DNA from 4 places in the Modestobacter lapidis genome. Region 3 is predicted to be linked to each of the others. Evidence: predicted binding sites of a transcription regulator. Region 3 holds the regulator's gene; each other region holds the start of a gene.
The links. The regulator LexA, encoded in region 3, represses DNA repair genes until DNA is damaged. The targets are predictions, from matches to a motif close to TCGAACANNTGTTCGA.

Region 1 (3,697 bases), on a different contig from region 3:
GCTCACTCCGGTGTTCGGCACCTCCTGCCCGCCCGCGGGGTTGTCCGGGGTGATCCGGAGGTACTCCTACCGGCGGTTCGGCGAGGGCCGGGCTGCGCACTGGCTGCTGCTGGTGGCCGCCGACCGGGTCGACGCCTGGGAGAGCCACCTGCGCTCGTTCGCCACGCTGCGGCCGGACAACCCGGTGACCCAGACCGGCGTGCGCAGCGAGCTCACCCACGCGGGCCTCAGCTCACGGATCGGCCGCAAGCGGGCCGATGTCGGCCATCACCTCCTGGACCCGGTGATCGTGGCCGGGCCGTGGGTCGCCGGGATGGGGGCGGCGTACGTCGGGGTGCGGCGCGTGCTGCGCGCGGTCAGGCGCTGAGGCCGCCGTCGATGGCGAACGTCGTGGCGGTGACCATCGCGCTGGCGTCCGAAGCCAGGTAGAGCGCGGCCGCTGCGATCTCGTCGGGAGTGGTGTGCCGGCCGAAGGTCTCGTGCCCCGCCGCGATCGCGGTCCGGACGGCGTCCTCGGCGGTGACGTCGGCGACGTCACCGCGGGTGATCACCGGCGGCGAGAGCGGCATCGGCCTCGCCATCGCCCGGCTGTTCGTCCGCGAGGGCGCCCGGGTGCGACCCTGCCGTCCAGCTGGCCCATGGCCATCCCATCTTCGCCCGGTCGCCCTCCAGGGGCGCGGCGAGTGAGCATGCCAGGGGTGTGCAGCTCGTCGTCCCCGTCCTCCGGGCGACACGGTGCAGCTCGTCTCACTCGTGCCCGGACGCCGGGCAGCCCCCGCCGTCCCACCGGCCGGGCACCGCGGGCTGTCGCCCGCGCTACAGCAGCCGTGGGCCGATGATGATCTCGGTGTCGTCGGGGCGGTAGGTGCGCCATCGGCCGTCGGGTGGTCGTTCGACGCGGAAGCCGTGGTGCACCTTCGTATGGTGCCGTTCGCAGAGGAGCGCTGAGTTCGTCAGGTTGGTCTCGCCACCGTGGATCCAGTGGATGAGGTGGTGCACGTCGCACCACCAGGTCGGTGCGTGGCAGCCGGCGAACACGCAGGCCTTGTCGCGCCGCTCGACGGCCTTCCGTAGGGCGGGGGTGACCACGCGGTGGTCCCGGCCCAGGTCCAGCGGGACGCCGTCGGGGCCCATCACGATCCGGGAGATGCTGCCGTCGCAGGCCAGCCAGCGGGCCCGCTCGGCGGAGATGCACGCTCCGAAGCCGGTGGACGCAGCGCCGGCACCGGTGGCCGGGTCGGCGAAGTCATCGACGTCGAGGTTGAGGACCACGTGCGGCTTCACCGTGCGCAGGAAGGGCAGGTTCCCCGAGGCCAGCTGGTTGTCGCACAGCTGGACCAGGGCGTCGGCGTTCTGCTGGGCCCGGGTGCGGGTGTCCCCCTTCGGCCGATTGGCCTGCACGATCGACTCCAGTGCGGCCTGGACCTTCTCGAAGCCCACGGTGTCCAGGTCGAACCGGCCACAGCCGCCCTCGGCGTGCCTGGCCAGGGTCAGCCGGCGGCTCTCGGTGGGGTCGGGTTCGGGACCGTCGGGATCGAGGGCGGCCTCGTACAGCTGGACGACCTCGATCAGCCGGTCGTGCGGCTGCTCCGCGGCCACCATCGCCCACGCCTGGTCGAACGGGGCCAGGTCGATGTCCTGCTCGGCGGCCGCCGCCAGCCGGTCCGGTCGCACCGCCTTTGCCACCACCGCCACCGCCTCGGCGGTCACCTCACCCGCGGCGAAGGCCGCCGCGACCGCGGGCAGGTGCTCCAGCGCCCGACCCGCGTGCACCAGCCGCGACGCCGCACCCGAGGACAGCCGGCCGTGCCCGCGCAGCCAGGACTGCGTCGTCTTCAACCCGTCGTGCTCCGAGGCCTGGGTCAGCTCGCACTCCCGCACCGTGCGGGCCACCTCCGCCGCCACCCGGTTCTGCAACACCAACAGCTCACCCAGCCGGTCGAGCAGCTGCGGCCCGAACATCGGCTTCAGGTCATCGGCCGCCAGCGCGTCCAGGGCCGAGGTCAACTCGCCCATGACACCTCCCGCAGCGCTCGAACTGGTGTTCGAAGTCTATCGCCGGCGGACTGTGGTCGCAAGGCGAAAACGCTGGTCACAGGCGGGTTCCGTTGCGCCCGCGGCCGCTGAACCGCAGTGGACGACGGCAGACGCGCTCAGCGGTGGGTGCGGTACCGCAACAGGACGACGCCGCTGCCGAACCGGCGTTCCTCGGTCAGCTCGAGATCCAGCCGCAGCCCGGCCGGCAGCCATGGCGTGCCGCCGCCCACCACCACCGGGACGACGAACACCGAGCACTCGTCCACCAGCCCGGCGTGCAGCGCTGCGGCCGCCAGGGCCGGCCCGCCCAGGCCGACGTCGCGCTCGGACCGGTCCACCAGCTGGCCGCACCGCCGCGGGGGCGGTGCGTGGGTACCGTTCGCCCATGTCGTCGGATCAGGCCGCGGAGCTGCTGGACGCCGATCCCCTGGCGCTGGAGCGGCAGGTCTGCTTCGCCCTGTCGGTGGCGGCTCGCAACGTGGTCGCCGTCTACCGGCCGTTGCTCGAACCGATGGGGCTCACTCACCCCCAGTACCTGGTCATGCTGGCGCTCTGGCAGCACGGCCCGGTCTCGGTCAAGGACCTCAGCCGGCTGCTGCAGCTCGACCCCGGCACCCTCTCGCCACTGGTCAAGCGACTGGAGGCGGCCGGCCTGGTCCGCCGGGAGCGCGATCCCCGCGACGAGCGGTCGCTGGCCATCTCGCTGACCGACGCCGGGCGGGCGCTGCGCGAGCGGGCCGAGCGCATCCCGGCCGGGATCGTCGACCGGCTGGGGATGGACCTGGCGGAGCTGCGGCTGCTGCACCAGTCGCTCACCGAGGTGATCGCGGCGTCCCAGCAGGCGCTCGACCGTCAGCCCGGCGCACGTGGCGACTGACCTCACAGGCCGTTGGTGCCCCAATCGTTTGTGCACCAAGCGATGCTCGGCCACCATGGGGATGTGCTGACGGAGAGGCTGGCGATGGCGACCGACACGGCTGCTCAGGACGACGGGGACGTGGCGGCGCGGCACCGGCCCGGCCCGCTCCGCTGGTTCTGGTATGCCCTCGGCGGCGGCCTGCCCGAACGCCACTCCGCGTGGGTGCTGCACGACACCACCACCGCGACGTGGGGTTACCGGCACGTGCTGCGCGCCACGGTGCAGATGCTGGTCCCGATCGTGCTGGTCCTGGTTCTCGTCCCGGGACCGTTCTGGATCCGTGGCATGGCCGCGCTCGGCGGCCTGCTGCTCGGTCTCATCTTCTCCATCGCCTACATGCCCGAGACGACCGAGAACCGGGTGAAGAAGGCCGGCTACCCGGCGGGCACCGCGCAGGCCGTCCGCGACCGGGCGGCCGTGGGCCGCGACGCTGCGGTGTCCGACAAGCGCCGTGCCGCCGCAGCGAAGCGGGCGGCCCGCTACCGCGCCCGCCAGGGGCGCTGACCTGAGCTCCACCAGGCGGGGGCGTCGAGCTCGGCGCAGGCTGACCCGGTGCGCGCGTACCCCTGCCCCGGCGAGCCGTCCGATCTGCGCGAGGCCGGGCCGCCGCCCCCGGGCGCCGGAGGAGGTGGGCCGGGATGAGCCGGCTGCGGGTCGGCTGCGTCGGCACCGGCTTCATCGCCGGCCGCCACCTCGGTGCGCTGTCCGGTCTCGACGACGTGGAGATCGTGGCCGTGGCCG
Region 2 (3,697 bases), on a different contig from region 3:
CTGGTGACGCAGCGGGGAGAGGAACCGCTCCATCAACAGCCCGTAGCGGATCGGGTCGACGTCGGAGATGCCCAGCAGGTAGGTGACCAGGCTGCCGGCCCCCGAACCACGGGCCGCCGCGCGCACCCGCAGTTCCTTGATCAGACCGACCACGTCCGCGACGGTGAGGAAGTAGGACGGGTAGCCCAGCTGCTCGATGACCGCCAGCTCGTCCTCGAGCCGTTCGCGGACCGCGGCCGAGGGCGTCATCCCGCGCCGGCCGAACCCGGCCTCGCAACGGGCCCGCAGCACCTGCGCCGGGCCCATCCCCCGCTCCGCCCCGGTGGTGACCACGTCCAGCTCTGGATAGCGGACCGTGCCGATGCCCAGGTCGGCCCGGATATCGACGGCGCACTGCTCGGCGACCCGGGCGGTGGTGGCCAGCAGCTCCAGCGCGGCGTCGCGGTCGGGGCCGGTGAGCTCCTCGGCGAGCGCGGCCATCTCCTTGCCCGACTTCAGGTACCCCTCCGCGGTGCGCCGGTCGACGTGCTGCTGCCCCAGCGGAACCAGCCGGCGGGCGGCGTCCAGGACGTCGGCGGTGGGCGCGTCGAGGGCGTCGACGTAGCGCACCGCGTTGGTCAGCACCGCCGGGACGCCGGACTCGGCGGCGAGCCGCAGCATCGCCTGGGCCCGGGACCGGTCGCCCCGCCCCCGGTGGTGGACGACCTCGAGCACCAGCCCACCCGGGCCGAACACCTCGCGCCAGGCAGCCAGCCGGGCGTGCGCCAGGTCCGTCCGCCCGGCGGTCAGCGCCCGGCCGACCGAGGACTCCGGGCCCAGCACCGCCAGCAGCCCGGGAGCGTGTTCCGCGGTGCGGGGAAGCGAGCTGACCGGCTCACCCCGGGTACCGCCCAGGTGGGTGGCGCTGGTCAGCCGGCACAGCGACGCCCAGCCGGCGCCGTCGCGGGCCAGGAAGGTGGCCCGGGGGAACCGGGGATCGACGCCGGCCCCGCCGCGGGCCGGGGACCGGCGCCCGGAGGGATGGGTGGCTCGGCGCAGTTCGACCGAGGAGATCCGGCCCGGCCGCCCCGATCCCGACCGGTCCTGGTCCCCGGGCTCGCCGCCGGCGGCCGGGTCGACGGCGAGGTCGACGCCGAACAGCGGCCGGATGCCCGCTGCCCGGCAGGCCAGCGCGAACTTGACCGTGCCGTAGAGGCCGTCGCGGTCGGTGAGGGCCAGGGCCCCCATGCCGTGCTCGGCCGCGCGGGCGACCAGGTCGGCGGGGTGGTTGGCGCCGTAGCGCATCGAGTAGCCGGAGGCGACATGGAGGTGGACGAAGGGATCGGTCATGCCCGGCTGGTCCCGGGCGGGCGCTGACCGGCGCGCTGCCCCGGGCGCTGGCCGGCGCTGCCCGACCGGCCGCTGGCGCGCGGCCGCCCGGCCGGCGCCCCGGCCGGCGGCTCGGCCACCGGCCGGCTGATCGTGGCCTCGACCACCGCCAGGAAGGTGCCGGCGTCGCGCACCAGGTCGTCGGCCTCCCGCTCGGTGACCGCGGAGGAGAGCCCGGCCTCGGCCGCGGCCCGCTTGGCCGCCCCCGCGGCGAAGAACGTCGCCCACTCACCCAGCTCGGGGGCGACCTGGGCGATGAGCACCCAGGCGCTGCGCGGCCGGCGGCGGCCCTGCTCGGGGCGGGTGCGGGTGGCCAGCACGGCGGCCGCGCCGCGCAGCGCCGCGAGGTGGGCGGTGGCGTAGCGCCACCCCGGATCGGGGCAGCAGGCGGCCTCGGCCAGGCCGCGGTGGGCCTGACCGAGCAGCTGGGCGGCCGCCGTGGACAACGGCGGCAGCAGCGGCAGCTGCTCGGGGCCGGCCGCGCGGATCGCCGCGGGACGGTGGGCGGTGGCGTGCAGGGCGGCCATCAGTCGTGCACCCGCACGAGCAGCCACTGGTTGGCCGTGGGCTCCCACGAGAGGTCGAACACCCCGGCGAAGCTCGTCCGGGACCGGCCGGCCCGGACCGCCTCCACCCGCCACACCTGGCGGGTGGCCACCAGCTCCGCCGATGCCCCACCCCGCCCGACAGCCGGGTCGGGCTGCCACCAGGGGGCGGTCTCCACCCAGGAGTCGAGCACCTCCCCGACGACGTAGCGGCCCTGCCCGCGCCAGAACCGGGCCGGCCCCTGTTCCCCCTGCTCCACCTGGACCTCTTCACCGACGTGTCCACCAGCTCCGACGAGCACCCGGCTCATGACAGACTCCGCAACTCTCGCCCCCCACCGGCGTCCCGTCCGACCCGGCAGGGGGAAGCGCCACGCGGGCGGCCCGGGCCGATGGACGGTCCATCGGTGTTCGAACAGATGTTCGAACACCGATGAGTAGACCCGACCCCGTCGAGGGCGTCAAGCGCAACGCGGCGTGTTCCGGACATGCCGGTACAGCCACTGCACCGACCGCGCCGCAGCGCGATAACGGCTTGCCCGGACGTCCGGGGGAAGGATCAACTGACTTCCCCGCTGCCGCCCTCCACCCCCGCGGGCGGGCAGCGGCCACCCCGACCACCACGGATCCGACCCGTCCGGAGGAGCGTCCCGTGCCGGCTCTCCCCCGCGCGCTGTTCCCGCTGCAGCACCCCGGGTACCGGCGGCTGGCCGTCGCCCTCGTCCTGTCGCTCAGCTCCGCGGGGCTCTACCTGCTGGCCGTGGTCTGGCAGGTGATCGAACTCGGCGGCGGTCCGGCGGCGCTGTCGCTGGTCAGCACCGGCCTGGCCGTCGGCATGCTGCTCACCGCGCTGCTCGGCGGCGCGCTGGCCGATCGGATCCCGCAGCGGCGCATCCTGCTCGCCGTCGCCGTCGCCGAGCTCGTCGCGACGTCGACGGTGGCCGCCCTGTCGCTGACCGGCCTCCTGCAGCTGTGGCACCTGACCGCCGCGTCCCTGCTCGTCGGGCTGGCCCAGGGGCTGTACTTCCCGGCGTACTCGGCGCTGGTCCCGGCGCTGCTGCCCGCCGAGCAGCTGCTGGCGGCCAACGGGCTGGAGGGGTTCCTCCGCCCTCTGCTGCTGCAGGCCGCCGGGCCGGCGGCAGCCGGGGCGATCGTCGCGGCCACCTCCCCGGGCGTGGCCCTGCTCGCGACCGCGGTGGCCGCTCTGGGCGCCGTCCTCGCGCTGCTCCGCCTGCCGGCGACCCCACTGCGTCGCGACCTCGCCGCGGAGGCCGCAGCGGCCGAGGCCGCCGGCGGGACGGCACGGCACCCTGCCATCGCGGTGCTCGTCGACGTCCGGGCGGGCTTCGCCTACATGGTCAGGACGCCCTGGCTGCTCGCCACGTTGCTGTTCGCCTCGGTGCTCGTGCTGCTGGTGATGGGCCCGCTGGAGGTGCTCACCCCGTTCGCCATCCGCGACCAGACCGGGGGCGGGCCGGCCGACCACGCGCTGGTGCTGACCGCGTTCGGCATCGCCGGGGCCGTGGGCTCCCTCGTCGTCGCCTCGCGCCGACTGCCCCGTCGCTACCTCACCGTGATGATCATGCTGTGGGGCGCGGGCTGCCTGCCGCTGGCGGTGTTCGGGGTGGCGACGCAGCTGTGGGTGATGGTGGCTGCGGCGGCCGTGGTCGGCGCCACCTTCCAGGGCGCCACCGTCATCTGGGGCACCCTGCTGCAGCGCCGCGTTCCCCCGGCCATGCTGGGCCGCGTCTCCAGCCTGGACTTCTTCGTCTCCCTGGCGTTCA
Region 3 (3,697 bases):
CGGGGACATCCGGTGGATGCGAGGGGGAGAACGTGTGGAGCGGGTGTGGACGGGACTTACAACTGTGTAACCACTAGATGTTGTGGTCAGACCGTACGACTGCCCCCACAGGTGTGCAAGCTCTGCGGGGCGTGTCGTGTTCCACCACGACCCGCGGGACCGCCGCACCCCTCGGGTCACAGCTTCCGGGCGCCTGGCGGAGCTCCCGACGGGCCGCTCCGCGGGCCAGCGGTCGAGCCGGCGAACGCCGTCCGAGGGGCGCTCCGGAGTGGCAGCGACCTGGAGTGCAGCGACCCGTATTGCAGCGACCCGGGCAGGGCCGCCCCGGAGTCGCTGTTCGCGGTACCCGGGACAACTGCCGTCAGGGCAGCTGCAGCACCTGGCCGGGCACCAGGATGGTGCCCTCGAGGTCGTTGACCTCCGCGATCGCGTGGACGACGGCCCGGGTGTCCTCCTCCGGCGCCAGGCCCACCGCGATCGACCACAGGGTGTCCCCGGATCGCACGACGATGCTGCTGTCGCCGGCCAGCCGAAGACCGCCGGCCTCGCCGTCGAGCACGGTGGCGGTGACGAGCACGGCGATGACGATGCCCGTGGTGATCGCGAGTCCGGCGACCAGCCGGCGGCCGCGGCGGGTCAGCCGCAGCGGCGGGAACGCCGGCTCGGCGCGGCCGGCCGATCCGGGATCAGCGGCGCCGACCCTCCGCGCACCGGCACAGCCGCCGCGGACCGGCCGGACGACGGCCACCCCCGCGCCGCCTGCGGCCCGACCCCCGGGGCGTACGGCAGTACGGCGCGCGATCACCGGCGCAGCGGCCGGCGGACCACCGATGCGGGCCGCTCCGACCCGCATCGGCAGCGCCGGGTGGCGGGATCGGGACGGGGCCGTCCAGGACCGGCCGACCGGGCCCCCGCTGAGCTGCACACTGGTCATCGGGCTCACTCCCTCCATCGCCGGCATCCGGCACCACGCATCGAACGTCTGTTCGATCCGAACTGTGCGATGTCTACCGCACCCCGCCGACAGGAACACCCCGACACGGCGTCCGCTTCGAACATGTGTTTGAAACGGGGGGCCTCGAGGCGCTACCCTCGTGTCGATCAACGACGGCGCTCTCCGACCCCCGCCCAGCCGGCGGCTCGGCGGGCGCCCGTGGACGAGGGTGCGCAGACGAGCTGCCCGGCGCGCGGCCGGGCGAGGGGGACACATGGCGGTCGACAACGGGACACCGGAGAACGCACCGGGCGCTCCTCGCCGCAAGCGGGCGAGCACGCCGGCGGAGGCCGGCGGCGCGGCCGTCCGCGAGTTCCCCGACCGCGGCGAGGCCGGGGACGGGCTGACCCAGCGTCAGCGGCGGGTGCTGGAGGTCATCCGCGACTCCATCGAGCGACGCGGCTACCCGCCCTCGGTCCGGGAGATCGGCGAGGCCGTGGGGCTGTCCTCGGCGTCCTCGGTGGCCCACCAGCTGTCGGTCCTGCAGCGCAAGGGCTGGCTGCGCCGCGACCCGAACCGGCCGCGGGCGCTCGACGTCCGCCTGCCCGGCGAGGTCCCCGGCGAGGCGCCGGCCACCACGGCCGCGGGCACCGCCGCCGCGCTGGCCGGGTCCGGCGCGGCCAGCGGCACGGACGAGGCGACCGCCCCGGTCCCGACCTATGTCCCACTGGTGGGCCGGATCGCCGCCGGTGGGCCCGTGCTGGCCGAGCAGGCCGTCGAGGACGTGTTCCCGCTCCCCCGCGAGCTGGTCGGCGAAGGCACGCTGTTCATGCTGAAGGTGGCCGGTGACTCGATGGTCGACGCGGCGATCTGCGACGGCGACTGGGTGGTCGTGCGCCAGCAGCCGACGGCGGAGAACGGTGAGATCGTGGCGGCGATGATCGACGGCGAGGCGACCGTCAAGACCTACAAGCGCCGGGACGGCCACGTCTGGCTGCTGCCGCATAACCCGGCGTACCAGCCGATCGCCGGCGACGATGCCACGGTGCTCGGCCGGGTGGTCACGGTTCTGCGCCGGCTCTGAGGCGCGACCCGGATCAGGCGTGCCGGCGCAGCCTGCCCCAGGTCCAGACCACGATCGTGGCCACCACGGCGGCGAGCAGGGCGGCCACGACCGGCGACACCGTGTCGCGCTCGCTCCCCGCAGTGGCCGAGCTGGCCGACGGGTCGGTCGGGGCCGCAGCCGCCGGCGTGGCCGTGCTGTCGAAGGGCACCACGGTCACCACCGACGGGAGCCCCTCGCCGGCCACCACCAGGTCCCGGCTGTTGGCGGCGAAGCTGATCGCCTCGCCCTGCGGCGCCTCGGGCAGCGCCACCCGCACCGGGGCGCCGTGCAGTGCACCGACCACGTCCGAGCCCGTCAGCGGCCAGACGTAGGCGTCGGTGTAGGTACGCAGCGCCAACCGCTGCCCGTCCACGGACACCGCCCCCCCGGTGACCAGCAGCTGCCCGGCCCGGCCGACCGGCCCGCCCGGGGTGCCGGTGAGGGTGAAGCCGAGGTCGGCGACCTTGGTCATCGGCACGGTGGCGCCATCGGCGAGCGGGGCGTCGGGGCGGTAGACGGCGCTGGCACCCAGAACCTCCTTGGTGACCAGGTACGGCGTCCCGTCGGGGGCCAGCAGCAACGCTTCCGCGTCGTGCGGGCCGTCGGGATAGGTGAGCCGGGTCAGCGAACTGGTGCCGTCGGGGCGGAGCCCGATCATCGCCACCGTGGCCCGGTCCTGCCGGTTGTCGCCGGTATCGGCCAGCCACAGGGTGCCGTCGGCGGCGAGGGCGAGGTCCTCGGGGTCGTACGGGTCGACCTGCGCGGAGCGCACCTCGCCGACCGCGCACGTGGCATCGAGAACGTAGACCTCGGCCCGCGAGCCCCCGTCGTTCATCGCGAGCAGCGTGCCCCCGGCGGTGGCGAGGCCGGAGAGCTCGGGCAGCCGCGGATCGCCGATCGAGCACTGGGCGACCGGCGCCGCGTAGGCGCCCTCGGCCGCCTGGGCCGCAACGGGGAGCACCGCCCACATGAGGGCCATCGGGACGACCGCCAGCGCCCGGCCGGCCCGCGCGCTGCCACCGGCCGGGTCAGCCCGGCGTACGCCCTGGTCTGGCATGCGGCCAGCGTGACAGCAGGTGCTCGTCGAGCAGGTGAACCACGCCCAGCAGCAGGATGCCGACCGCCGCGCCGACGACCGCATCGGTGACCCAGTGGAAGTCCAGCGCCACCATGGCCACACCGGTCACCACCGGCCCCAGGAGGCTCAGCACCCAGGCGGCGCGCTGCACCCGCTCCGGCAGCCCGAGCTGCACCACCTGCCAGCGGGCGACGCCCCACATGAGGACGGCGTTGGCGACGTGCCCGGAGGGGTAGCTCGCGCCGTCCCGGTGGAAGAAGGACCCCGGGTAGGCCGGGGCCGTTCGCCCGGCGCCCCACTTGAAGGCGTACACGACCGTCGTCAGCAGGATGAGCGCGAGCAGTACCCGGACCAGCACCAGGGGGAGGGCGGGGCGCCGACGCCAGGCGACCCAGCCGACCAGCGCCGCCAGGACGAGGACGATGAAGCCACGTCCACCGGCCTGCGTGAACACCCAGATCGGCCAGTAGGCGTCGGAGTTCCGCAGGTCCCAGGCGCTGACGATTTCGGAGACCCGCAGGTCCATCCGCTCCAGCCGGCCCCGGCTGAGCAGGTCGGCGGTCACGGCCGTGGTGAGCAG
Region 4 (3,697 bases), on a different contig from region 3:
AGGCCTACACCGTGCTCGTCCAGGAGGACGAGAACGGCGAGCAGCACTTCGGCGTCAGCGCCTACGTCGGCGACTGATCGCCACCGTCGAAGATGCAGTCGTGCCTGCCAGGACGAGTGCCGGGATCCTGCTCTACCGGCTGAGCCCCGGCTCGGGGTGCGAGGTCCTGCTCGGGCACATGGGTGGGCCGTTCTGGGCCCGCAAGGACGAGGGTTCGTGGTCGATCCCGAAGGGCGAGCACGGCCCGGACGACGAACCCCTCGACGTGGCCCGCCGCGAGTTCGAGGAGGAGCTCGGCTCGCCGGTCCCGGCCACCGACCTGGTGCCCCTCGGCCAGGTGCGCGTGACCAGCGGCAAGCTGCTCACCGTGTGGGCGGCGGCGGGCGACCTCGACGCAGCCGCCTCCCGGAGCAACACGTTCACGATCGAGTGGCCGCCCCGCTCCGGGCGGCTGCAGGAGTTCCCGGAGATCGACCGGTCGGCCTGGTTCCCGGTGGACGAGGCGCGGCGCCGGCTCGTCCGGGGCCAGGTGCCCTTCCTCGACCGGCTGCTCGAGCACCTGCCCGGCTCCGGCGCCCCCGCGGGGACGCCGGAGCCGGGCAGGTGAGGAGTCAGACCAGGCGACGGGCGGTGGTGTAGCCCCACATCGCGTCGACGCTGGTGGTCCGGACGACGTCCCCACTGGTCGGTGCGTGCACCATCAGGCCGTTGCCGATGTACATCCCGACGTGGCCGACCGGGCTGTAGAAGAAGATCAGGTCACCGGGCTGCAGGTCGGCCCGCGCGACCGGGGTCCCCATCGTCGACTGCATCCGGGACGAGTGCGGCAGGTCGATGCCGGCGGCCCGGAAGGCGAACTGGGTCAGGCCCGAGCAGTCGTAGACGTTCGGGCCCGCGCCGGCCCACACGTAGGCCTTGCCCTGCTGGGCGAGCGCGGTGTCGACGGCCACCTGGGCCGCGTGGTTCGGTGCGGCGACCGGCGCCGCCTGGACGGTCGCCGCCGGGGCGGCTGCCGGCGCTCCGGCGGCGGCCTGGGCGGTCAGCGGGGTGAGCACCACCCCGGCACTGGCGAGCAGGGTGATGGCCGCGCGACGGGCGGGACGGGTGGAACGACGAGCAGGGGACGTGCGCATGGTCGTCATGGACGACGGTTTCTCCTTGTTCTCCGCAAACCGCCTACCGAGTTAGCTGACGGGTTCGGGCGGGGAACTCGCCCGGCACGGCGGCACCTGCGTGCCGGTCGCGCTTCACCCCAGTACTGCGGTGGGTCCCCGGTCCGGGGTCAGCTCGGAACTGCTGCTGACGCCCGGTTCGGCGGTGTCCGGCGGGTTGTCGCCACGGACGGCGACGGCTGGGGACCCGACGGACGCGACGACGTTAGGTGACCGGTCGCCCCGGTGAACGGGCACGCAGAGTGACTGATTCGTGGCTTCGAGCGATCTGCTGCCCGGTCCGTTCGACGACTCGCCGGGGCCGACCTCGGGTGATCCCGTGACGCCCGTGACCTGGCAGTCGAAGGTTGCGGAACGGAAGTTGCACGGTGCATCTCGGCGGGTGAGGCGTGCCCAAGCCCGCCGTCACCGGTCGGTCGCAGAACGTGGTCGGTCCGCGATGATCGCTCGTGGCCTGGCGGCGGGGTGGTCGTGGGTGCCTGAGTGATCGGCTGGCGGCTGACAGTAGTACCGTTGTGAGCTGGGCTTTCGTCTTGTGGCGGCACAACCCTCGCGATAGACTTCGAACATCAGTTCGAACGCTGCGGGAGGTGTCATGGGTGAGTTGACCTCGGCCCTGGACGCGCTGGCGGCCGATGATCTGAAGTCGATGTTCGGGCCGCAGCTGCTGGACCGGGCGTCGATGTTGCAGCAGGTGAGGAACCGGATCGATGCCGAGCTGGCGCGCACGGTGCGGGAGTGCGAGCTGACCCAGGCGCCCGAGCACGACGGGCTGAAGACGATGGCGTCCTGGGGGCGAGGTCACCTGCGGCTGTCCTCGCAGGCGGCGTCCCGGCTGGTGCACTCGGGTCGGGTGTTGGAGCAGCTGCCGGCGGTGGCGGCGGCGTTCGCCGCGGGTGAGGTGACCGCCGAGGCGGTGGCGGTGATCGCCCCGGTCGCCACGTGCGAGCGGTTGGCGGAGGCCGCTGATCAGGGTGTGGATGTGGCGGAGGTGGATGCGGCGCTGGCGCTGGCGGCGGCGACCCAGCCCTTCGACACGCTGCGGGGGTGCGTGCAGCGCTACTGCGCCGCCCTCGACCCCGACGGCCCCGAGCCCGACCCCACCGAGGGCCGCCGGCTGGCCATCGCCAAGCACGCCGACGGCAGCATCACCGGCCGGTTCTACCTGGATGCCGTCGGTGGGGAGAAGTCGAAGGACCGCCCCCTCCCCACGCCTCGCAAGCTCGGCGCGGGCCCCTGGGGGTGGCCGTTGCAGTGGCCCGGCGGCAGGGGCCCGGCGCGAGCTTGCGAGCGGTGGGGGGCGGCCGGGTCCTTTCAGCGTTCCTGCGGAGGGTGAAGCCGCACGTGGTCCTCAACCTCGACGTCGATGACTTCGCCGACCCGGCCACCGGTGCCGGCGCTGCGTCCACCGGCTTCGGAGCGTGCATCTCCGCCGAGCGGGCCCGGTGGCTGGCCTGCGACGGCAGCATCTCCCGGATCGTGATGGGTCCCGACGGCGTTCCGCTGGACCTGGGCCGGGACCACCGCGTGGTCACCCCCGCCCTACGGAAGGCCGTCGAGCGGCGCGACAAGGCCTGCGTGTTCGCCGGCTGCAACGCACCGACCTGGTGGTGCGATGTGCACCACCTCATCCACTGGGTCCACGGTGGCGAAACCAACCTGACGAACTCAGCGCTCCTCTGTGAACGCCACCACACCAAGGTCCACCACGGCTTCCGCGTCGAACGACCACCCGACGGCCGATGGCGCACCTACCGCCCCGACAACACCGAGATCATCATCGGACCACGCCGGTAGCTGAGCCGGCGCGCGCCCCGCTACGGATGCGTGGGTAACTCGGTCAGAGCGTGCGATTCTCGTCTTCGATTCCGCGGGTGAGGGTCGGTGTCGAGTGGTAGGCAGGGGATGGTCCCGGCACCTCGTTGTGGCTTCGGACCGGCGTCCGGTCAGCAGGCCACACGTCGACGGCCCGGAACGAGTAGCCGTCCTGCTCGGCGGCCTCGAAGGTGAACTCAACGGGCCCGCCGGCATCGAGAGTCCTGTACCCGGAGACGAGGACGGCCGAGAAGTGGGCCCAGCAGCCGCCCGGAGTGTCCGCGGAGTCGAGAACTCCCCATCCCTTCTCGGCATGCCACACGCGGACCTTCGCCCGTGACGTCATGCGGCCCAGTATCGCGGGCGGCTCGCTCCGAACGGTCAGGCAGCGCTGATCAACCGGCCCGCCGGCTCCCGGGTGACCCGGCTGGCCCGCACGGCGTGCGCCAGCGCCACTTCCAGGTACGGCAGCAGCACCGGGTGGCGCCGTCCGTGGCCGAACACCGCCAGCGTCCGCGCGAACAGCTCGTCGCGGGTCATCCCGTTCCCGCCCCGGCACAGCGCGACCATCGCGTTGCCGATCTCGTCCGGATGCACGTGCTCCAGCGGCCGCTCGGCGCTGGACGACTGGCGGCGGAACCAGGTCCACGTCGCCGGGTCCAGCCCCGTCGGCCAGCGGAACTCCGCCGCCGGGTCCGGCAGCAGCGCCA

Region 1: ACYVG5_RS04405 (HNH endonuclease signature motif containing protein) is a predicted target of LexA. The motif match lies at 2,034-2,049, and genes of this name have one in related genera.
Region 2: ACYVG5_RS08330 (DUF6504 family protein) is a predicted target of LexA. The motif match lies at 2,325-2,340, and genes of this name have one in related genera.
Region 4: ACYVG5_RS15235 (DUF222 domain-containing protein) is a predicted target of LexA. The motif match lies at 1,735-1,750, and genes of this name have one in related genera.

What each region holds. Positions count from the first base shown of each region.
Region 1 covers NZ_BAAGVS010000002.1:368,856-372,552, forward strand. The annotation lists gene ACYVG5_RS04395 (hypothetical protein) at 1-367, shown strand, start outside; gene ACYVG5_RS04400 (SDR family oxidoreductase) at 357-569, opposite strand; gene ACYVG5_RS04405 (HNH endonuclease signature motif containing protein) at 817-2,016, opposite strand; gene ACYVG5_RS04410 (dihydrofolate reductase family protein) at 2,154-2,375, opposite strand; gene ACYVG5_RS04415 (MarR family winged helix-turn-helix transcriptional regulator) at 2,423-2,914, shown strand; gene ACYVG5_RS04420 (DUF5313 family protein) at 2,978-3,460, shown strand; gene ACYVG5_RS04425 (Gfo/Idh/MocA family protein) at 3,595-3,697, shown strand, end outside.
Region 2 covers NZ_BAAGVS010000004.1:284,017-287,713, reverse strand. The annotation lists gene ACYVG5_RS08340 (DNA polymerase III subunit alpha) at 1-1,329, opposite strand, end outside; gene ACYVG5_RS08335 (SAV_6107 family HEPN domain-containing protein) at 1,326-1,895, opposite strand; gene ACYVG5_RS08330 (DUF6504 family protein) at 1,895-2,224, opposite strand; gene ACYVG5_RS08325 (MFS transporter) at 2,566-3,697, shown strand, end outside.
Region 3 covers NZ_BAAGVS010000026.1:51,174-54,870, reverse strand. The annotation lists gene ACYVG5_RS18910 (LysM peptidoglycan-binding domain-containing protein) at 362-934, opposite strand; gene lexA (transcriptional repressor LexA) at 1,209-2,018, shown strand; gene ACYVG5_RS18900 (esterase-like activity of phytase family protein) at 2,032-3,096, opposite strand; gene ACYVG5_RS18895 (phosphatase PAP2 family protein) at 3,068-3,697, opposite strand, start outside.
Region 4 covers NZ_BAAGVS010000016.1:57,315-61,011, forward strand. The annotation lists gene ACYVG5_RS15220 (hypothetical protein) at 1-77, shown strand, start outside; gene ACYVG5_RS15225 (NUDIX domain-containing protein) at 101-607, shown strand; gene ACYVG5_RS15230 (C40 family peptidase) at 612-1,142, opposite strand; cyclic di-AMP (ydaO/yuaA leader) riboswitch at 1,159-1,303, opposite strand; gene ACYVG5_RS15235 (DUF222 domain-containing protein) at 1,768-2,508, shown strand; gene ACYVG5_RS15240 (HNH endonuclease signature motif containing protein) at 2,505-2,969, shown strand; gene ACYVG5_RS15245 (cold-shock protein) at 3,013-3,333, opposite strand; gene ACYVG5_RS15250 (AAA domain-containing protein) at 3,369-3,697, opposite strand, start outside.